Regions from separate parts of the Rossellomorea sp. NRS-1567 genome, predicted to be linked through region 3. Evidence: predicted binding sites of a transcription regulator. Region 3 holds the regulator's gene; each other region holds the start of a gene.
The links. Region 3 encodes Rex, which represses fermentation and respiration genes when NADH is low (regulators of the CRP and FNR family bind a similar motif). Its sites were predicted from a motif close to TTGTGAAATATTTCACAA; they were not measured.

Region 1 (5,296 bases), on a different contig from region 3:
AAAGAATCCGGTAACCACGATGAGCTGATGGAGCAACAGGGTGATTATTATGAGCTGGTTAAATCACAGTTCAGAATGTTGGATGCGATGTAAGTTAGGAGGACCCCTGCACTGGTGTGTGTGGGGTTCTTTTCTTTTGTTTATGGAAGGGGAGTGGTGGAGGTGGTGGTGGTGCGGGATTTGTCAGAATTTGCAGAACGGTCGGTATCGTGAAAATAAGGTTGATATAATGAAAAAACGGTTGATAAATTCAAATTTCGGTTGATAAAACAAAATAACGGTTGATAAATCTCTATAACGGTCGATAAAAAAATCATTACTGAAATTTTTCCAATAATAAAGGGAATTCTTGTTTGAAAGTAGAATACTATTATTACCAAATTCGAAAGGAATGATAATTTGATCATTAAAGTAAGAGAAATCCCCCTAACTATCCTCTATTTTGAAGCCTTGGTAAGGAGACTACCCCGAGAATCCAGCCTCAGATCTAAGATTGAAGAAAACTTGCTCAAGGCTTGGGCAGGTTACCATGGAGAATGTAAAGTAGACCGACAATTGAGTACAATTGATAATCAACATATGCTCGTCCTTAACGATCTTTGTATACCAATGGGGGAGAGTTTCTTTCAAATTGATACTCTAATTCTCACTAGAAATTTTATATTGATTTTAGAAATAAAAAATATAGCGGGATCCATGGAATTCGGAACTCAATTTGAACAATTTTCCCGGACTCTTAAGGGAGAAGTAACAGGCTTTCCCAATCCCCTCTCTCAAGCGAATAGATATAAGATACACCTCACACAATGGCTCCAAAAGAAAAAACTCCCTATTATCCCAATTGAATTTTTAGTTGTATTCACAAACTCTTCTTCATTAATATCTACCTCTAGTCAGAGTAAGGATACTTTAGGTAGGGCTATCAGAATAGAGAATCTCGTTGCAAAATTTCTTACCATTCAACATAGCTGCTCAGTTTCGAATTCAATTCTTGAAATGAAGGAAATTAAAAAGATTGCCAATTCCCTAATGAAGGAGCATGCTCCATATTCTAAATTTAAACAACAGCATGAAGGAATCATACCCGGTGTTAGGTGTACCCGCTGCGAGAGATTCAATATGGTACGTAACATGAGGTCTTGGTACTGTCCTGATTGTGGAGTATTTGACCGGAATGCTCACCAACAGGCCATTTACGATTACTTACTCCTTGTAAGCCCGATTATTACCAACAAACAAGCAAGAGAGTTCTTAGGTGTTGAATCCTCCAGAGTGGCCTATCTTCTACTAAATAACATGAACCTTTCTTTACAAGGTAAAGGAAAAGGTCGAATCTACTCTCTCCCCAAAAACTTCATTCATCAATAATCCGTAGTCAAAATTAGTACCAATACCATCTTGAAAAACAAGCCCCATCCCCCCAAGCAACATCATTGCCAACCACCCCAAAAACCTCTAAAATAAAAGACAAATCGATGTTTGTGAAAAACGTCACAAAATATTCATGTTCAACACATCACAAACTCATTTTCAGGTTTTATAATGAACAATAAGTGATAAACAGTAGAAAAGAGCTGTTTACGATAGTAAGTAGATCAGTAGGGGGAGTATAGAATGGTTTTAGATGGTGTGATTTTGAGCAGAATGCTCACGTCGACAACCCTTGCATTCCATATTATTTTTGCGACGATTGGGGTAGGGGTGCCGATTATGATTTCCATTGCGGAGTTCATGGGAATCAAACGAAATGATCCTCATTACCTTTTGCTTGCCAGAAGATGGGCAAGAGGTTTTACGATTACGGTTGCGGTGGGGGTTGTAACAGGTACAGCCATAGGGTTGCAGCTGTCCTTATTGTGGCCTTCGTTTATGCAGGTGGCCGGACAGGTAATTGCACTGCCATTATTTATGGAAACTTTTGCGTTTTTCTTTGAGGCTATCTTTTTAGGAATCTATCTTTATACTTGGGACCGCTTTAAGAATAAGTGGATTCACTGGCTGTTGACGATTCCGGTTATGATTGGTTCTTCGGCTTCAGCGCTGTTTATTACAACGGTGAATGCGTTTATGAACACTCCTCAAGGATTTGAATTAGAGGATGGGAAAGCGATTAATATCGACCCGATTGCTGCGATGCTGAATCCTGCGACGCCTACGAAAGTGTTTCACGTGTTGACGACTGCCTATTTGACGTCGGCTTTAGTGTTGGCGGCGATTACGGCATTCGCGATTCTTCGTAAAAAAGGCGGGGAATATCATAAGAAAGCCCTGCGTTTAACGATGGTTTCTGCTTTGATTTTCGCTTTTGCCACTGCTCTGGCAGGGGACTTATCGGCTAAATTTCTTGCCGAGTATCAGCCCGAAAAGCTTGCAGCAGCGGAATGGCATTTTGAAACGGAAGAGAATGCTGACCTAATCGTATTCGGAACGCTGGATGAAAATAATGAGGTCCATAATGAGATCCGCTTACCTGGATTCTTAAGTTTCCTGGCCGGGAGTTCTTTTGAGACAGAGGTTATAGGTTTGAATGAATTTCCTGAAGATGAGCGGCCGCCTTTATGGGTTCACTATATGTTTGACCTGATGGTATCAATTGGGTTCTACAGTATCTTTATTTCTGCAGCATTTGTTTTATTCTGGAAGTGGAAGAAGCGGAATGAATGGAATAAACCGTTGTTATGGGGAATTGTAGCGAGTGGACCACTGGCGATGCTGGCAATCGAATTCGGATGGATTTATGCCGAGGTGGGTCGACAGCCATGGATTATGAGAGGGTATATGAAAGTGGCGGATGCGGCAACGAAAGCCGATGGAGTAGGCTTGACGTTTGCATTGTTTGTAGGCCTCTATATCCTTCTGGGTGTGCTATGTGTGGTTGTATTGATTAAAATGTTTAAAGACAAGCCTGCAGAGGCGGAATTAGAACAACGTTTTCCTAAGAAAGCGAGTTAAGCAGATATAAAAGTACTCCTTCTTTTCAGGTGGCCTGAGAAGAAGGGGTTTCAAGCTTTAAGGGAGGAATGGGTATGAGTTTGGAATTTGTGGGGATTACCGTATTGTGGATTTTCCTTTATGGTTACCTGATAGTAGCTTCGATTGATTTTGGAGCCGGATTCTTCGCCTTTTATGGAAGATTGAAAGGCAAGGAGCATACATTGAACGTGTTGATTAGCAGATACCTTTCTCCGGTATGGGAAGTAACCAACGTCTTTTTTGTCTTTTTCTTTGTGGGTCTTGTCGGATTCTTTCCTGACACAGCCTATTATTATGGAACGGCATTATTACTTCCGGGAAGTATCGCCATCATTTTATTAGCCATAAGAGGGAGCTTCTATGCTTTCGGGAATTACGGGTCAAAGGACAATATCGTATATCTGTTTTTATATGGGGCGACGGGGTTATTAATTCCTGCTTCCTTATCAACGGCTTTAACCATTTCAGAAGGTGGATTTCTGGAAGAACAGGGGGATAAGGTGATCTTCCTCGCCAAGGAACTCTTTACCAGCCCGTATTCATGGAGTGTAGTCGCCCTCTCCATTGTGTCGGTGTTATTTATCAGTGCGACATTTCTAACCTATTATGCAAACCGTGCAGGAGATATGGATTCCAGGGAGGAATTAAGAACGTTTTCCCTGTTTTGGAGTGCACCTACGATTCTCGCAAGTTTATTAGTATTTGTATCGTTGAGAGAGCATAATGCAGAGCATTTTGCGAAGGCGATTGATATTTGGTGGATGTTTGGGTTGTCACTTCTTTGCTTCTTTGGTGCATCGCTAATGATATACATGCGTAAGAATTTTGGAACGGCATTTATATTGGTTATGCTGCAATTCTTCTTTGCCTTTTTTGGCTATGGTGCATCGCATTTACCTTATATTCTTAAACCGTTTATTACGATTGAAACAAGTGTGACGAATCCAACGATGGGAATGGCCCTGGTCATCGTCTTCATAGCAGGGTTGCTATTATTGATTCCATCTCTATATCTGTTAATGAGGCTGTTTTTATTTGATGCAGATTATATTAAAGGCAAGAAGTGATCGATCTACAAATCCCATCTAAATTTAATACAGAGTACAACAGGGAGAAATTTCATTTTCTCCTTTTTTTTATGCTAAAATAAAGGATATAGAGAGTGCGGGGGGATGTATGGTGAAAAAAGAGTTTGTGGTTGTTGGTTTAGGACGATTTGGAGGCAGTATTGTCCGTTCATTATCAGATCAAGGCATGGAGGTTATGGCGATTGATCAGGATGAAGATAAAGTAAATGAATTCTCTTCCATTGCTTCTCATGCGGTAGTGGCAGATGCAACGGATGAATCCGTCTTAAAAAGCCTGGGAATCAGAAATTTTGATCACGTCATCGTGGCTATTGGAGACGATATCCAATCCAGTATCTTAACCACCTTGATGATGAAAGAAATCGGTGTGAAAAAAATTACCGTTAAGGCTCAAAATGATTATCATGAAAAAGTATTGCGGAAAATAGGTGCGAACCAAGTCGTTCATCCAGAACGCGATATGGGAAGAAGGATTGCTCATAATATCGTTTCGAATAATGTATTGGATTACCTGGAACTGTCGGATGAACACTCCATCGTAGAGATTGTGGCGAATGAACATCTGAGTGGGAATTCTTTAATTGATTTGGATATCCGTGCTCAATTCGGGATCAATATCGTGGCGATTAAGAGACAAAAGGATATTATTGTGTCTCCACAAGCCGATGAACAAATTCGTGAAGGTGATATCCTGATTGTAATCGGTGCAGATACGGATATTAATCGTTTTGAAAAGAAGGTTTTATAATCATAAAGAAGAGGCTGACCTTTTTATCGGGTCAGCCTCTTTTTTGATAGATCAGACTTCCATGATGATTGGTAAAATCATAGGACGTCGTTTTGTTTTTTCATATAAGAATGGAGCCAGTGTATCTGTGATTTCATTTTTGATTTCTGACCATTGAGAAGTTCTTCTCTCAAGAACTTTGTTCAGATGTTTAGAAATAAGCGTTTGTGCTTCATTTATAAGGTCACCTGATTCTCGCATGTACACAAATCCTCTTGAAATCAGGTCCGGGCCGGAAGCAATCTTGAAATCTTTCATGTCGATGCTTACAACGACGATGACTAAGCCTTCTTCTGAAAGGATACGGCGATCGCGAAGTACGATATTACCGATATCACCTATACCGCTTCCGTCGATATAGACGTTTCCTGAAGGGATTTTTCCAGCTACTTGTGCGGAGTCATTGCTTAATGCAAGAACTTCACCATTGTCCATTATGAAGCAGTTT
Region 2 (5,296 bases), on a different contig from region 3:
CGCGTCCTGTTAAATGAGGCACGAGCCAATAGGAGATACCGAAGAACGTCAATACAACAGAAGTGGCCAAGGTTAAGTGAAAGTGACCGGTAACCCAGATGGTATTATGAACAACCTGGTTCATCTGGTTCGAGGCATTGATTAACCCACCTGCCCCTGCCGGGATAAAGGCAACCATGCCGATAAACGGCACTGTAAAGCGTGCATCTCCCCATGGTAACTTCTTAAACCATCCAAACAAACCGGTAGCTCCTTTGGATCTGCCGTACATTTCAAAGGTAGCGAACAGAGAAAATGCAGTCATCAAGGAAGGTATGACAACCATAAAGGTTAGGACTACCTGTAAAAATTTCCAATACGCGTCAATTCCCGGCTCCACTAATTGGTGATGAAAACCTACAGGAATAGAGAATAGGAGAAACAATATAAAGGAAAGTCTGGCTAACGAATCTGAAAATATTTTTCCGCCGATGATTTTTGGAATAATGACATACCATGCCATATAGGCAGGCAGCAGCCAAAAATATACAAGGGGATGACCGAAATACCAGAATAATGTTCTGCTAACGAGTACATCTACCCGATCAACGAGACCAAGAGACCAAGGAAGGAGCTGGAATAAAACCGTTCCAGCCACACCAATTGTGGCGACAATCCATAAGACGGTATTGATGATGGCCATGAATGTTAACAGAGGGCTTGGTTGTCCAGGGTTTTCTTTTCGCCAGCTTACATATTTGATGATCATGCCGGCCCCGCCGAACCAGCTTCCAACAACGACGAAGGTCAACCCTAAGTAGAATATCCAGTGTGCCTGCAAAGGAGCATAGAAAGTATAAAGTACAGTTGCTTCATTTAATAGAATCATAATAGCGGCCATGATTGTGCCGATCAGCATGACCCAGAATCCTAACCAGCCAAACAAGCGGGATTTCCCGGAATAGGTGCCGGAAGTTCGCGAAATGGCAGCATGCTGGAACCCTAAGATGAAGAAAGTGGTCAATACCAATCCCAGTAATACACCGTGAACCGTTAACACTTGATAATAGCCGATCCCTGCAGGTAATGTGAACTTCCCTGACCTTACCAACACTTGTAATAATCCGGCTAATCCACCTAGGGCCAAGGCAATAAAGCCTACATAAATATGTGCCATCGCCAATGTAGCATCTTTTTTATCAATCCTTACAAATCGGTTCATTTTAGTCCACCACCTTAATCATAGATTTCATTGTGTGATGACCTACACCACAATATTCATTACAGACAACGAGAAATTCCCCTGTCTTATCAAGGGTTGTTGTATATTCACTAACAAACCCGGGTTCAAGCATCATATTGATATTTGTCCCTGCGACTTCAAATCCGTGGACAACGTCTTTTGTTGTGGCTATGATTTTCAGTGTAGATCCTTTAGGTACTTCAATTTCCCCGGGCGTGTAGAGAAACGCAGATGCAACAAACACTAGCTCGTAATCCCAAGCTTTTCCTTCCACTTTTTTTAATCCCGGTTCGTTAAAAGGCGAGGTTTTATCCACTTGTTCGGGATTGACGTATGCCTTCGCGCTTGGGGGTTGATGTCCTTGGTGAAAAGCACTGATGCCTAAAATAATTAAAAATAAAATAAGAGACCCTGTTCCTAACGTTAACCACCATTTTTCATAACGATGCATGTGCATGTAAACCACTCCTTCAAAATTAAAAACGATTTAAAAATAGTATGAATACCCCTAGCCATGTAAGCACTAAAAACCCGCCTAAAAACAGAACCGAAGTAAATGTACCTTTTAATGAAGTAGACTCTTCGACCTTAACCTCTGTTTTTTGATGCAATTCCGGTTTCGGCATATATCTCATTCCTTTCATCTATTGGATGATTGATTTTGTTATCACTATCATAACGGTGCAAACCGCTTTGAATCTGTGATAAATGTCACAGGTTACTTGAAATATTGTGAAATAAATGTGAAGTCAGGAAGAGATAGGTCTTTTAATTGGTTCACATGTGTCAAGAATGTGCATAAAGTGTATTATTGGGCAATTCATGGGGGGCTATCTGATGGAAAAATATTATTGTAAACAGTGCTGCCAGATCTATTCTGAGAAAACGGTTTGTCCTCAATGTGAGATCGTTGTCGAGGGGAAAATCAATATTCATGTTCAAAATGGACAAGGAAATAAGAAAAACGGTTAAAGTTTTCTCGATAAAGCGACTGTGTTAATATATAGAAGATTCAAATATTTGATAGGGTGGTGTGAGGATGTATTTACCTTCATTTTCATTAAATGATAAATTGGCTGCCGTCACCGGGGCAGGCCGTGGAATTGGACGGGCTCTCAGTATTGGTTTAGCGGAAGCAGGTGCGGATGTAGTCCTGCTATCTAGAACGCTGAATGATTTAGAAGATACGGCAAGTGAAATAGAAAAGCTCGGTAGAAGGGCGTATATCATCCCGACAGATGTAACATCTCGGGAGGAAATTCGAAAAGCGATTTCTTACATAGAAGATCAAAATCGTTCCATTGATATTTTGATTAATAACGCAGGAATGAATATCCGTTCTACTGCCCTTGAGGTTACGGATCAAGAATGGCAAACCATCATGGATACAAATCTAAAATCTGCTTTTATGATGAGTCAGGAAGCGGGTAAACATATGATGGAGAAGAATCAGGGGAAAATCATTAACATAGCGTCTGTCGCTGGTCATGTTGCCTTACGTACGGGGGTTGTGTACGCTTCAACGAAAGCAGCCATGATTCAAATGACGAAGGTTCTAGCCATGGAATGGGGAAAATACAATATCAATGTGAATAGTATAGGACCTTGGTATTTTAAAACACCATTAACGGCAGAATTATTGCAAAATGAAGAATATGTAAACGATATTCTTGCTGTTACACCTTTAAAAAGAATCGGTGAACTGGAAGAACTTGTGGGACCGGCTGTTTTCCTCTCCTCTGATGCTTCGAATTATGTTACCGGTCAAACCATTTTCGTAGATGGCGGAATGACGATTCAAGGTTTCTAATCACTAAAAGGCTAACCAATTAATTGAGGTTAGCCTTTTATCTATTTCAGGCAATTATTCAATCATAAGAATCACTAAGAAATCTCCTGCATTTTCAATGACTATGGGCAGCTTTAGGGCTTTTTCGAATCCGTACATTTTTGATTGACCAACAATGACCGTAGGGGGAGTGATGTCCAGGGTGTGACCAGCTTGGGCTAATAGAGTAGCGAGGTTGCCTGCAATCATATTTCCTAATTCACCTGCAAAAGATTCAAGCATTTCTCCTTCTAATGGCATGCCGAACATTGATGCCCCCAGGGATTGAAAGCTCTCTTCTTCACCATCTATAATCATTCTGCCCCTTACATCTCCGGTAATCCCAATGAGTACACCGATTTTATGCTGACTAAAGGGCTCCGTCAGTAACGAGGGCTGTAAAACGTCAATGTATAGGGGAATCACCCCTTTAATCGCTTCAATAGAACTATTTAGTATATCTGTGACACTTCTCGTTAAAATCATGTCGTTTCCTCCACTATTCTGTCGCTGTAATCATACCATAATACCTGGTTCAAAAGACGTATTATTTAGCATTATTTTCATTAAAATGAACTTTATGGATGAAAAAAACTCTGTTGGTAAGGGATTTGGGATCCCATACATGATTTATGAATGAATGGAAAAGCTATCCTTACATGGAAGTGTAAGGAGTGATTAATTTATGCCTAAAATTGTCTCAGTCGAAACCGAGGTTCCCCCTGTGAAAATTACGCAAAAAGAAGCGGCGGAATTTGCGAAACAGTTGTTTTCCAAAAGTTTTAAAGATATCGGACGTCTTCTCACCGTGTTTGAAAATGGAGAAATAGACAGTCGTTATTTCGTAAAAGATATCGACTGGTTCTCAAAGGAGCATACCTTTCAAGAAAAGAATGATGAATTCATTCATCATGCTGTTGAATTAGGCAGCAAAGTTGTTATGAAGAGCTTATCCCGACATCAACTTACATTAGAAGATATTGATGCAATCATTACGATATCAACCTCAGGGATAGCGACACCAAGTCTCGAAGCGAGAATTATGAATCATCTGCCATTCTCATCTCATGTAAAACGAATCCCGATTTGGGGATTGGGGTGTGCAGGTGGAGCGAGTGGATTGTCACGTGCCTATGAATACTGTTTAGCTTTTCCTAAAGCGAATGTTCTCGTCCTTTCCATTGAACTTTGTTCTCTGACCTTTCAGCATGGAGATCGGTCAAAGAGCAATCTGATTGGTACCTCATTATTTGCGGATGGAGTGGCTTGTGCCGTTGTATGTGGTGATGATAGTCCGGTGCTCAAAGACATTTCACATCCTCTGCCAACCATCTTTGCCACTCAGTCGACACTGCTCCGGGATTCCCTTGATGTGATGGGATGGGAAGTAAAGAGTAATGGCCTGTATGTGGTGTTTTCAAAGGATATTCCAACACTTGTAAAGAACTGGCTTCGTCCGAATGTGGAGGGATTCATCCACGATAATGATCTCAGGCTTGAAGACATTAAACATTTCGTAGCTCATCCCGGCGGCAGGAAAGTCATTGAAGCCTACCAGGAAGCTTTAGGGATGGATGAAAGTATGACATCTGAATCTATGAAGGTGTTGAAGGAATATGGAAACATGTCATCTGTAACCATCTTGTATGTCCTGAAGGAATTCATGAATAAAGGCTGTGAACGGGGAGATATAGGGTTAGGTACAGCCTTAGGCCCGGGATTCAGTTCAGAACTGCTTTTGATGAGGTGGGAATGATGCTTTATTTTATCCTGTTTTTTTCTGTACTCTTGATTCAGAGACTTGTGGAGTTGTACATCGCCAGATCAAATGAAAAGTGGATGAAGGAGCAGGGAGCGAAAGAATATGGACAGTCCCATTATAAAATGATGGTCGCTATCCATATAGCGTTTTTTGTTTCCCTATTAATAGAAGGAGGGATCTTTCATAGTGGGGTTAATACCTATTGGCCTCTTCTGTTGATTGGTTTTATCCTGACTCAGCTGGGAAGAATATGGGTGATTTCTTCCCTCGGGAAGTATTGGAATACAAAAATCATCGTGCTTCCGAGCGCTGAAGTGGTGGCGAGAGGTCCTTATAAATATTTGAAACATCCTAATTATTTTATCGTTACATTGGAATTCTTGATTGTGCCGTTGCTCTTTCATGCGTATTGGACACTTTTTATCTTTGCACTATTGAATCAATTCATTCTCTCTATCCGTATCCCATTGGAGGAAGATGCCCT
Region 3 (5,296 bases):
AAGATAAGGGATCGTTAGAATATGGATATACGATTTATGACGGTTGATGATTTAGATGCTGTAATGGAAATTGAAGATCAATCTTTTAGCATTCCTTGGAGCCGGGACGCTTTCTTGAATGAGATCGAACATAACCACCTGTCTACGTATCTCGTTGCCGAGGTTGAAGACAAGCTTGCAGGATACTGTGGGGTGTGGCTTGTAGTGGATGAGGCTCATATCACCAATGTGGCTGTGCTCCCGGATTATCGGGGGCGGGGCTTGGGAGAAGGCCTCATGCGCAAGATCATGGGTATTGCGATTGAATTTGGAGCTCGTGTGATGACCCTCGAAGTCAGGGTATCCAATACAGCTGCACAACATTTATATCGAAAGCTCGGGTTTCAAGATGGAGGAATCCGTAAGCGGTATTATTCCGATAATCAAGAGGATGCTTTAGTAATGTGGGTGAATTTATGAAAAAAGATATGTTTGTATTGGGAATCGAGACAAGCTGTGATGAAACAGCTGTTGCGATTGTGAAAAATGGAACAGAGATTGTGGCGAACATTGTTTCGTCTCAGATTGAAAGTCATAAGCGCTTCGGTGGAGTCGTCCCTGAAATTGCTTCACGCCATCATGTGGAGCAGGTTACGTTTGTGCTGGAGGAAGCGCTTGAACAAGCTGGTTTGACGATGGACGAAATTGATTGTGTCGCCGTGACGGAAGGACCCGGTTTGGTGGGAGCCCTTCTGATTGGTGTCAATGCTGCCAAGGCACTCGCGTTTGCTCATAACAAACCTTTGGTAGGTGTCCATCACATTGCAGGACATATTTATGCAAATCGATTGGTGAAAGAGATGAGGTTTCCTCTGCTTTCATTAGTTGTTTCCGGAGGTCATACAGAGATAGTGTTCATGAAAGAGCACGGTTCGTTTCAAGTGATCGGGGAGACCCGGGATGATGCAGCCGGTGAAGCCTATGATAAAGTGGCCCGGACCTTGAGTCTTCCGTATCCTGGGGGACCCCATATGGATCGGTTGGCTCAGGAAGGGGAACCTAATCTTGATTTGCCCCGTGCATGGCTGGAAGAGGGTTCCTATGATTTTAGCTTCAGTGGATTGAAGTCGGCGGTTATTAACACGCTACACAATGCGAAGCAAAAAGGAGTAACCATTCATCCACAGGACTTGGCAGCGAGCTTTCAAGCCAGTGTGATTGATGTGTTAGTGACCAAAGCCGTTAAAGCGGTAAAGGAATATGGAGTGGAACAAGTATTACTTGCTGGTGGAGTTGCCGCCAATAAAGGCTTGCGTGCTGCCCTACAAGAAGCATTTGAAGGGGTGGAAGCGGAGTTGATCGTCCCTCCGTTATCTCTTTGTACGGACAATGCTGCTATGATAGCAGCTGCTGGAACGGTCTTATTCCAACAAGGAAAAAGAGGGAGCATGGATATGAATGCTCATCCTGGACTTGATATCGAGAACTTCTAAAAGGGAAAGCTTAAACGAAACTTCGTTTAAGCTTTTTTTATTATATCCAGTGATTGTTGATATCTTGTGAGTGAATGAGAGTAAAAAGGAACGAACATACGTTTTATCAACAGACTGTGGATAAAATGTTAGTAACTATATAAATGATGTGTACACTTTGTGAAAAAGATCTAGTGTTAATGACCTATTTTTTGGAAGTGTATGTGGATAACTCAAGTTATAATTGTGGATTATGTGGAAAACCTCTGTTAATAACGGATGAACGGGATTTGGATTGTGGATAATGATGTGGAATAAAAAAGGATTGGGGTCCAATAGTTATCCCCAATCCTGTGTATTACTGTTCTTCTTGAAGAATCTCCTCAAGTTCTGTCCATTCTTCCAATAGAGCATCAAGCTCTTCTTTTGCTTTTGTGAGAGAATCATTGATGTCCTGTACCTTTTCATGATCTTGAAAGACGTCAGGGTCACAGAGAAGATCCTCTTTTTCCTGGATGTCTTCTTCAAGAGCTTCCATGAGACCTTCGATTTCTTCTACTCTGCGTTTTCGTTGACGCTCAAGCTTTTTCGACTCTTTATCGATCTTATGGGACTGTTTTTGAGTCGTCACCTGTGAAGATACTTGTTCTCCTTGTTCCATCCGCTCGAGGGCAGCCAGCTCTTCCTGCTGTTGTAATTTCTCTACATAATAATCGTAATCGCCAAGGTATTCGGTCGATCCCTTTTTGGATAGTTCTACAACCTTTGTGGCAATTCGATTGATGAAATAACGATCGTGTGATACAAAGAGAATCGTCCCAGGGTAGTCAATCAAGGCATTCTCCAGCACTTCTTTGCTGTCTAAATCCAGATGGTTCGTCGGCTCATCCAGGATCAAGACATTCCCTTTTTCCATCATGAGCTTGGAAAGTGCCAAACGTGCCTTTTCTCCACCACTCAGTGTGGAAACAGGCTTTAAGACATCTTCCCCTGAGAATAAGAAGTTTCCAAGTACAGTGCGGATTTCTTTTTCCATTTTCATTGGGTATTCGTCCCACAGTTCATTTAAGACGGTCTTATTGGAAGATAGTTCGGCTTGTTCTTGATCATAATAACTAATCGAAACATTTGATCCGAATTTAAATGCTCCTTCTAGAGGGTGCAGTTTATTGACCAATGTTTTCAACAGAGTCGATTTCCCGATTCCGTTTGGACCTACAAGGGCGATACTGTCTCCCTTTTTAACAGAGAAGTCGATATGAGAGGAAACCTGTTCGTCTATTCCATATCCGATAGTAAGGTCTTGGACGTGAAGAACATCATTTCCACTTGGACGATCAATTTGAAAAGCAAAGTTGGCAGATTTCTCATCTCCAAGGGGTCTATCCATCTTGTCCATTCGTTCCAGCTTTTTTCGGCGGCTTTGGGCCATCTTAGTCGTTGAAGCACGGGCGATATTCCGTTGAATGAAGTCTTCGAGTTTAGCGACCTCCTGTTGTTGGCGTTCGAACATCTTGAGATCCTTTTCGTAGTCTTCTGCTTTCTGTTCAAGGTATTTACTGTAGTTACCCAGGTATTTTTTGCTTCGATTACGGGAAATCTCATACACTTGATTGACGACGCTATCCAGGAAGTATCGGTCATGGGAAACAATCAGGACGGCTCCTTCATAGCTTTGAAGGTATGTCTCAAGCCACGATAAAGTCTCAATATCAAGATGGTTGGTAGGCTCATCGAGAATGAGAATGTCAGGTCTGGTTAAGAGTAGTTTACCAAGAGCGAGACGGGTTTTCTGGCCACCGCTCAAAGTGGATATCTTTGTATCGTAATCGAAATCTGCGAAATTCAAGCCGTGAAGGACAGAGCGGATATCGGCTTCATATTGGTAACCTCCGGAATCCTTGAACCTGACCTGAAGCCCATCGTATTCTTTTAATACGCGTTGATAAAGCTCTTCTTGATCATACACCGAAGGATCGGCCATCTGCTGCTCCAATATTCTTAATTGCTTTTCCTGCCTCTGCAATTCCTCGAAGACGGTCAGCATTTCCGACCAAATGGATAGATCAGACTCCAAGCCGGTATTCTGAGCCAGGTATCCAATGGTAACCCCTTTTGGTTTCGTGATGTCTCCGGAATCATAGGAGAGATGTCCTGCAATTATTTTTAAAAGAGTCGACTTTCCTGCTCCGTTGCGTCCGACGAGAGCCACCCGATCTCTTGTCTGTATTTCAAGCTTAATATTTGATAGGATATTATCGGCACCAAAGTTTTTCGTTAGTTGATTCACTTGTAGTAGAATCATGACGTTTCACCTCTATTTCATAGTGCTAGTGTACCGTATTTGGGAGGTGAACGGCAATAAATCGACTATTAAACTTCGTACACTTAGGATAAAATATAGTGTATGATGGGTAGTAGAGTTTTAAATTCTGTATGCTTTCTATTTTGGAAGCGGTAACAGAGGTTTTGAATAGATGTGGGGGAATACAATATGAACCAGGATACAACGAAAATTCCACAGGCAACGGCTAAGCGCCTTCCGCTATATTATCGCTTTATCAAGAATCTGTACTCGTCGGGGAAGCAGAGGGTTTCATCGAAAGAATTGAGTGAAGCGGTGAAGGTTGATTCTGCCACGATACGCAGAGATTTTTCTTATTTTGGCGCGTTGGGTAAAAAGGGTTATGGATATAATGTCAATTATCTTCTATCCTTTTTTCGTAAGACATTGGATCAAGATGCCATTACGAAGGTTGTGCTGATAGGAGTAGGGAATCTCGGTACAGCGTTTCTTCATTATAATTTCATAAAAAATAATAATACTAAGATTGAAATGGCTTTTGAAGTGGATGAAAAGAAGGTTGGGACACAAATCAGCGATGTACCCGTTTATCATTTAGGTGATTTAGAAGAGGGTCTTGAGGGGCATGATATTGAAGTGGCCATTCTGACCGTTCCGGCATCTTCTGCTCAGAATATCACAGACCGATTGGTTTCTTCTAATATTAAGGGAATCCTGAATTTCACTCCTGCGAGATTAACGGTGCCGGACCATATTCGCGTCCATCATATTGATTTGGCAGTTGAGCTTCAATCACTGGTATACTTCTTAAAGCATTATTCAGAGGATGACACGGAAATGTCACAAGATGGAATCATATCCGAATAGAAAATGATTCGTATTTACGTTATGATAGAATGGTAAAAGAGGAGGTGTCTCATTATGTTAGGTGCAGGTAGTATCGTACTTATAACGGTTGTTGCTTTACTGATCTTTGGACCAAAGAAATTGCCTGAGTTAGGGAAAGCAGCCGGTAATACATTACGCGAATTTAAAAATGCAACAAAGGGCTTAGCAGATGATGAGGACGATAATAGTAAAAAAGCTAAGTAGGGTAGGATGAACGCCATGAGTCAAAGTCAAAGAGACATGACAGTCTATGAACATATAGGAGAATTGCAAAAACGACTCATGTTTGTAGTCGTTTTCTTCTTGTTAGCGGTAATCGTGAGCTTTTTTCTTGCGGAGCCGTTGATTCGATATTTGCAGCACGCGGATGAAGCGAAAGAATTGACGATGAACGCCTTTCGGATTACAGACCCTCTCAAAATCTATATGGAAATGATCATGTTTATTGCGATCATCATGACATCACCCATCATTCTATTTCAAGTATGGTCGTTCGTAAGTCCAGGCTTATATGAGAAAGAGAGGAAGGTAACGCTTAGTTACATACCGATCTCTGTCATTCTTTTCTTAGGTGGATTGTCATTTTCATATTTTATTTTGTTTCCATATGTTGTGAAATTCATGATGGGTTTATCAACCAATCTGAATATCC
Region 4 (5,296 bases), on a different contig from region 3:
TGACATTGTCGAGGCCATGAGCACGAGCGATACCGTCACCGATTTGGATAACTGTACCTACATCGCTTACTTTCATCTCAGACTGATAGTTTTCAATTTGCTTTTTTATCAGCGCGCTGATTTCTTCCGCCTTGATGCTCATGAATTTCACCCCTCATTTATACGAAAGTTAACGAACAAGTTCACGCTCAAGACGATCCAACTTGCCAGCAAGTGTTCCGTCATAAATACGGTTGCCGATACGGACCTTAAGTCCCCCAAGTATGTTCTCGTCTATCACATTCTCAATTCTTAATGATTGTTTCCCAATTCTCTTAGCAAAAGAAGCTGAGATTGCTGTCTTCTCATCTTCTGTTAAAGCACGTACGGAGTACACCTTTGCTTCTGCGATTCCTCTAGCATCATTAGAAAGCTCGATAAATGCATCGACAACGCCCACTACCTGATCTTCACGATGACGATCAGTCATAAGAAGCAGTGTATTCAATACTGGTACTGAAACTAGAGAGAACGCTTCTTTCAACATGTCTTTCTTCTTATCCGTCGAAAACTTCGGATTTTCCAAAAGAATGCTTAATTCTTTATTTTGGATAAAAACGGATTTCACTGTGCGAAGCTCTTGTTCAATCGCTTCTAATTGATTGTGTTCTTTGGCAATTTCGAAAAGAGCTAACGCATAGCGTTTTGCGACTGTAGAGTAGCTCATCGCTCTTCTCCTGCCTCTTTAATATAATCATTGATCAGCTTCTGTTGATCTTGAACAGAAAGTTCTTTTTCAATCACTTTCGATGCAATCAGAACAGATAGTGAAGCAACCTGCTCGCGTAATGCTGCCATCGCTTGTTCTTTCTGCGTCTCGATTTCACGTTTCGCAGATTCCTTCAAGCGCTCAGATTCCTGACGAGCGGCAATGATGATTTGTTCACGTTGCTCATCGCCTTGCTTCTTAGAGTTCTCGATCATCGCTTGCGCTTCTTGACGAGCCTCTTTTAAAAGTTGACGCTGTTCTTCCAAGCTCTTATTTGCTTCTAGACGGCTTTGTTCAGCCGCTTCAATTTCGCCTGCAATGTGATTCTCACGCTCTTGCATGATGCCCATCAAAGGACCCCAGGCAAACTTCTTCAATAAGGCAAGAAGGATAAGGAACATTACAAGCTGGAATACGATATCTCCACCGTTGAAGCCACCAGCTCCAAGGACTAATGCGTTTGTAAGCACAAGGTTTCACTCCCTTCAAGAGTCAATGCCTTCCCTAAAGAAAGCTGTACAATAACGGCAAATGCCGTATCATTCATAGTCATATGTTCATAAGTACTAAACATAAAGGAATGGCGAAGGTTCTTATCGAATGATCTTCGCCATCTTGAACTTTAAACTGCTATTATTGACCCATTACGATGAATGCGATAACTACTGCGATGATAGGAATCGCCTCTACTAATGCAACCCCGATGAACATTGTAGTTTGAAGCATTCCACGAGCTTCCGGTTGACGAGCCATACCTTCTACCGTACGTGAAACAATAAGACCATTACCAATACCTGCACCTAGTGCTGCTAAACCGATTGCAATTGCTGCTGCTAAAAGACCCATTCTGAATTTCCTCCTTTAAATGTATGAAAAAATGTTTTGAGTAGTTTTGTTCAATTTTGAACAGGGTATATATTAATGGTCCAGGCTGACTTTGTGAGCCATATAAACCATCGTTAACATAACAAAAATAAATGATTGGATTGCGCCGACAAAGATTGAAAAAGCTTGCCATACAATCGTTGGGATAATGGCACCCAGTAATCCGGCTGCTCCCATGTGTGCGAGGCTTCCTACCAATAAAGTAAGCAGGATTTCCCCAGCGTAGATGTTACCGTAAAGACGAAGACCAAGCGTTAGTGTGTTGGCAAATTCTTCAATGATCTTCAGCGGGAATAAGAACGACATAGGTCTGAAGAAGTCTTTACCGTATTCACCGAAGCCTTTCATCTTGATTGCATAATAGTGCGTTAACACAACGATCATAACCGCCAGGGTCATAGTGATAACTGGATCCGCTGTTGGTGACTTCCACCATAATTCGTGGTCAATGACTACCGAGAACGGAAGTCCTAACATGTTCGAAACGAAAATGTACATGAGTAAAGTAAGTCCAAGGAGATGGAAACGACCACCTGTTTTCCAATCCATATTACTTTTCACGATATTTTTGACAAAGTCCATGACCCACTCCATAAAGTTTTGCACTCCTGTTGGTTTCATGGCCAGTCTACGAGTTGACAGAACGGCGATTAAGAAAACAACGGCACTTGCCACTGTGATCATCAGTACGTTCGCCAGGTTAAAAGTTAACCCTAGAAACTCGGCTGTAGGATTTTCATGATGCAATGAAATTCACCTCTCTTCCCCGCTATTTATGAGCTAAAAGCTGCTGAATAAAATAATCTATCATAATGACAAGGTAAATTGTCATTAATCCCATAATGACGCTCAGGAGATGAAAGTGCTCAGGGTATTCCGTTGCAATAATGACTGCAAAGGCCGCACCTGCCATCCTTGAGAAGGTTCCCAATGATCGAACCTTTTGACCAGATTCTACTGCATCACCGAATCGCACGGTTCTCCTCATGATCAGCCAGTGACTAAACAGACTGATGCCTGTCCCCAAAATAAGCCCAAGGAAAATAGACTGATAGGAAGTAAAACCCCAACCGAGGACGTAAAAGGAAAGGAGGAAAAATATGTACTTACGATGCCTGTTAAACAATTGCTGAAGTTCTGGCATACATTAATCTCCCGAATTGAAATGTTGGACTGTACGGAGCATGGTGTAGATTCCTGTTGCGAGCCCAAGGAGTAGTCCAATAATTAAGAAAAGTGGTGTGGTGCTCCATATTCCATCTAACCATCTCCCGCCGAAGATCCCTATTAAAATAGAACCAACTAGCTGGGAAAGAATAGCAGAATACAAGACCATCGATTGATACGGGCGCCGATCATTTTGACGCATTTTTCTCATCTCCACACATGTGATTTAGTGGAAAATCGTTTACACTGTACAAATGATGAAAAACCGTTTCCATACGGGTTCAACCCTTGTGAAAACCTTATCATTTAATACCCTTTGTAAGCATACAATAGGGTATTATCTATGTCAATGCGTTCAAGTTAAAAAGTTCACAACCTATCCACGCGTTTCCAGATTGTTCACATTTTTAACACATTTACTAGAAAAGCGGAGGGGGCTCGGCCTGGGGCGACAAGCATAAGGCGAGTCGACCGGAAAGGCGTTCTTTGCCTTTTTGGTCGGCTTGACTTATGACCTCGAGCCCCAAGACCCCGGAGCTGGACATGTCGAAAAGCGGAGCCGACTGGTCAGGCCCGACAAGAATATCCAAGGATTTCATCGAATGAAACTTACTACTCTTTCCATCGATTGCTCACTTTATTAACAAATCCATAGATTCTATCCTCACATGCCCCTCCATTATATAGAAAATCCTTTTTATGAGTAACCCTTGAATTTAATGTAAATACTTCCAACTAAATAACAGTAGGAATTATGTCGTAATATAAATAGAAAAGCCGGGTTATCAATTATAGATAATCCGGCTTTCCTGTTTTATTTCAAATTATTTCGTACCGTATAAACGATCTCCTGCGTCCCCTAAACCAGGAACGATATATCCTTTTTCATTCAGCTTCTCATCAAGAGCCGCGATGAAGATATCAACGTCAGGATGTGCTTCCTTGATAGCGTCCACTCCTTCAGGACAGGCAACGAGGCACATGAACTTGATGCTTACCGCGCCACGCTTCTTTAATGAGTTGATAGCTTCTACAGCAGATCCTCCTGTTGCAAGCATTGGATCAACGAGGATGAAGTCACGCTCTTCCACATCACTTGGAAGCTTTACGTAATACTCAATCGGTTTAAGAGTCTCCGGGTCACGATATAAACCAACATGTCCTACTTTTGCAGCCGGGATCAGTTTAAGAATTCCGTCGACCATTCCTAATCCTGCTCGCAGAATAGGAACAATCCCTAATTTTTTACCTGCAAGAGTCTTGGCCTTCGCGTTGCTTACTGGTGTTTCCACAGTAATATCCTCTAACGGTAAATCACGGGTGATTTCAAACGCCATCAATGTCGCTACTTCATCAACAAGCTCACGAAATTCCTTCGTACCTGTTTCTTTATCACGAATAAACGTTAATTTGTGTTGGATTAACGGATGATCAAATACATATACTTTGCCCATTCGACTCTCTCCTTTAAATTCGATTTTATGTAAAAATAGTTTGTCTACTTCCTTTACACCTCAGACTATTGTACATAAAAGACAATTTAAGAGCAACATGAGATGGGAAGTGTAATGGAATCGTTAGAATTGAGATGATGGGTGCGGGCAGACGAAGTGGAAGTAGGAGTGAATGGGATTGTTTTTTGGTTAATTATGTTAATCGGCCGGATTAATGCAAGAATCGGCTGGATTTTTTTGAAAAGCCACTGGATTCTCTGAAAAAACGGCTGGATTATTTCGAAAAATGGCCGGATTATCTCCAAAAATGGCCGGATTTTTTCGAGTAACGGCTGGATTCTACTCAAAATCACTTTAAAATCTGTAACTACATGATTGAAAATCTACTTCCCTACTAATTTCCCACCAAAAAAACCTCTCCACCAGGGAGGTCCGTTCCTGGCGAAGAGGTCATCATCTATTATCTTTCAGGATATAATTCAAATTTGCTCGTCAGGTCGATAACACGTTTGCGGGCTTCTTCCAGTTTCGCTTCGTCTTCATGGTTGTTAAGAGTCAACGCCATGATGGAAGCAATTTCATCCATATCTTCGAGCCCGAATCCTCTGGACGTAACAGCTGCTGTACCGATACGTACTCCACTTGTTACGAATGGACTTTCCGGATCGAATGGAATCGTGTTTTTGTTAACGGTAATCCCGATTTCATCAAGCACTTTCTCTGCGATTTTCCCAGTCAGTCCTAGTGAACGCAGGTCGATCAGTAATAGATGGTTATCAGATCCGCCTGATACAAGATTGATTCCTTCTTTTACAAGACCTTCACCTAAACGGTTCGCATTGTCGATGATGTTCTGCGCATAGTCTTTGAAAGAATCCTGCAACGCTTCACCGAAAGCAACAGCTTTAGCTGAGATCACGTGCATAAGCGGGCCACCTTGAATTCCTGGGAAAATAGACTTGTCTATTTTCTTTGCAAACTCTTCTCTGCATAGGATCATACCGCCACGAGGTCCGCGCAATGTTTTGTGAGTCGTTGTTGT

Region 1: the regulator Rex is predicted to act here: its motif matches at 1,480-1,497, upstream of ACIFOD_RS01970 (cytochrome ubiquinol oxidase subunit I).
Region 2: the regulator Rex is predicted to act here: its motif matches at 1,922-1,939, upstream of ACIFOD_RS14075 (cytochrome c oxidase subunit II).
Region 4: the regulator Rex is predicted to act here: its motif matches at 3,158-3,175, upstream of ACIFOD_RS12350 (AtpZ/AtpI family protein).

The regions. Positions count from the first base shown of each region.
Region 1 is NZ_JBITPL010000002.1:54,860-60,155, reverse strand. Features, by position in the region: gene ACIFOD_RS01980 (ABC transporter ATP-binding protein) at 1-93, shown strand, start outside; gene ACIFOD_RS01975 (nuclease-related domain-containing protein) at 400-1,368, shown strand; gene ACIFOD_RS01970 (cytochrome ubiquinol oxidase subunit I) at 1,615-2,952, shown strand; gene ACIFOD_RS01965 (cytochrome d ubiquinol oxidase subunit II) at 3,027-4,040, shown strand; gene ACIFOD_RS01960 (potassium channel family protein) at 4,153-4,809, shown strand; gene rnjA (ribonuclease J1) at 4,861-5,296, opposite strand, start outside.
Region 2 is NZ_JBITPL010000018.1:124,512-129,807, forward strand. Features, by position in the region: gene ACIFOD_RS14070 (b(o/a)3-type cytochrome-c oxidase subunit 1) at 1-1,201, opposite strand, end outside; gene ACIFOD_RS14075 (cytochrome c oxidase subunit II) at 1,203-1,679, opposite strand; gene ACIFOD_RS14080 (hypothetical protein) at 2,060-2,194, shown strand; gene ACIFOD_RS14085 (SDR family NAD(P)-dependent oxidoreductase) at 2,262-3,032, shown strand; gene ACIFOD_RS14090 (chemotaxis protein CheX) at 3,087-3,536, opposite strand; gene ACIFOD_RS14095 (type III polyketide synthase) at 3,736-4,806, shown strand; gene ACIFOD_RS14100 (isoprenylcysteine carboxyl methyltransferase family protein) at 4,806-5,296, shown strand, end outside.
Region 3 is NZ_JBITPL010000023.1:1,714-7,009, forward strand. Features, by position in the region: gene rimI (ribosomal protein S18-alanine N-acetyltransferase) at 22-459, shown strand; gene tsaD (tRNA (adenosine(37)-N6)-threonylcarbamoyltransferase complex transferase subunit TsaD) at 456-1,472, shown strand; gene ACIFOD_RS16295 (ABC-F family ATP-binding cassette domain-containing protein) at 1,810-3,756, opposite strand; gene ACIFOD_RS16300 (redox-sensing transcriptional repressor Rex) at 3,946-4,623, shown strand; gene ACIFOD_RS16305 (twin-arginine translocase TatA/TatE family subunit) at 4,678-4,848, shown strand; gene tatC (twin-arginine translocase subunit TatC) at 4,864-5,296, shown strand, end outside.
Region 4 is NZ_JBITPL010000016.1:178,799-184,094, forward strand. Features, by position in the region: gene atpA (F0F1 ATP synthase subunit alpha) at 1-142, opposite strand, end outside; gene ACIFOD_RS12325 (F0F1 ATP synthase subunit delta) at 170-706, opposite strand; gene ACIFOD_RS12330 (F0F1 ATP synthase subunit B) at 703-1,218, opposite strand; gene atpE (F0F1 ATP synthase subunit C) at 1,382-1,594, opposite strand; gene atpB (F0F1 ATP synthase subunit A) at 1,667-2,380, opposite strand; gene ACIFOD_RS12345 (ATP synthase subunit I) at 2,403-2,777, opposite strand; gene ACIFOD_RS12350 (AtpZ/AtpI family protein) at 2,781-3,002, opposite strand; gene upp (uracil phosphoribosyltransferase) at 3,625-4,254, opposite strand; gene glyA (serine hydroxymethyltransferase) at 4,715-5,296, opposite strand, start outside.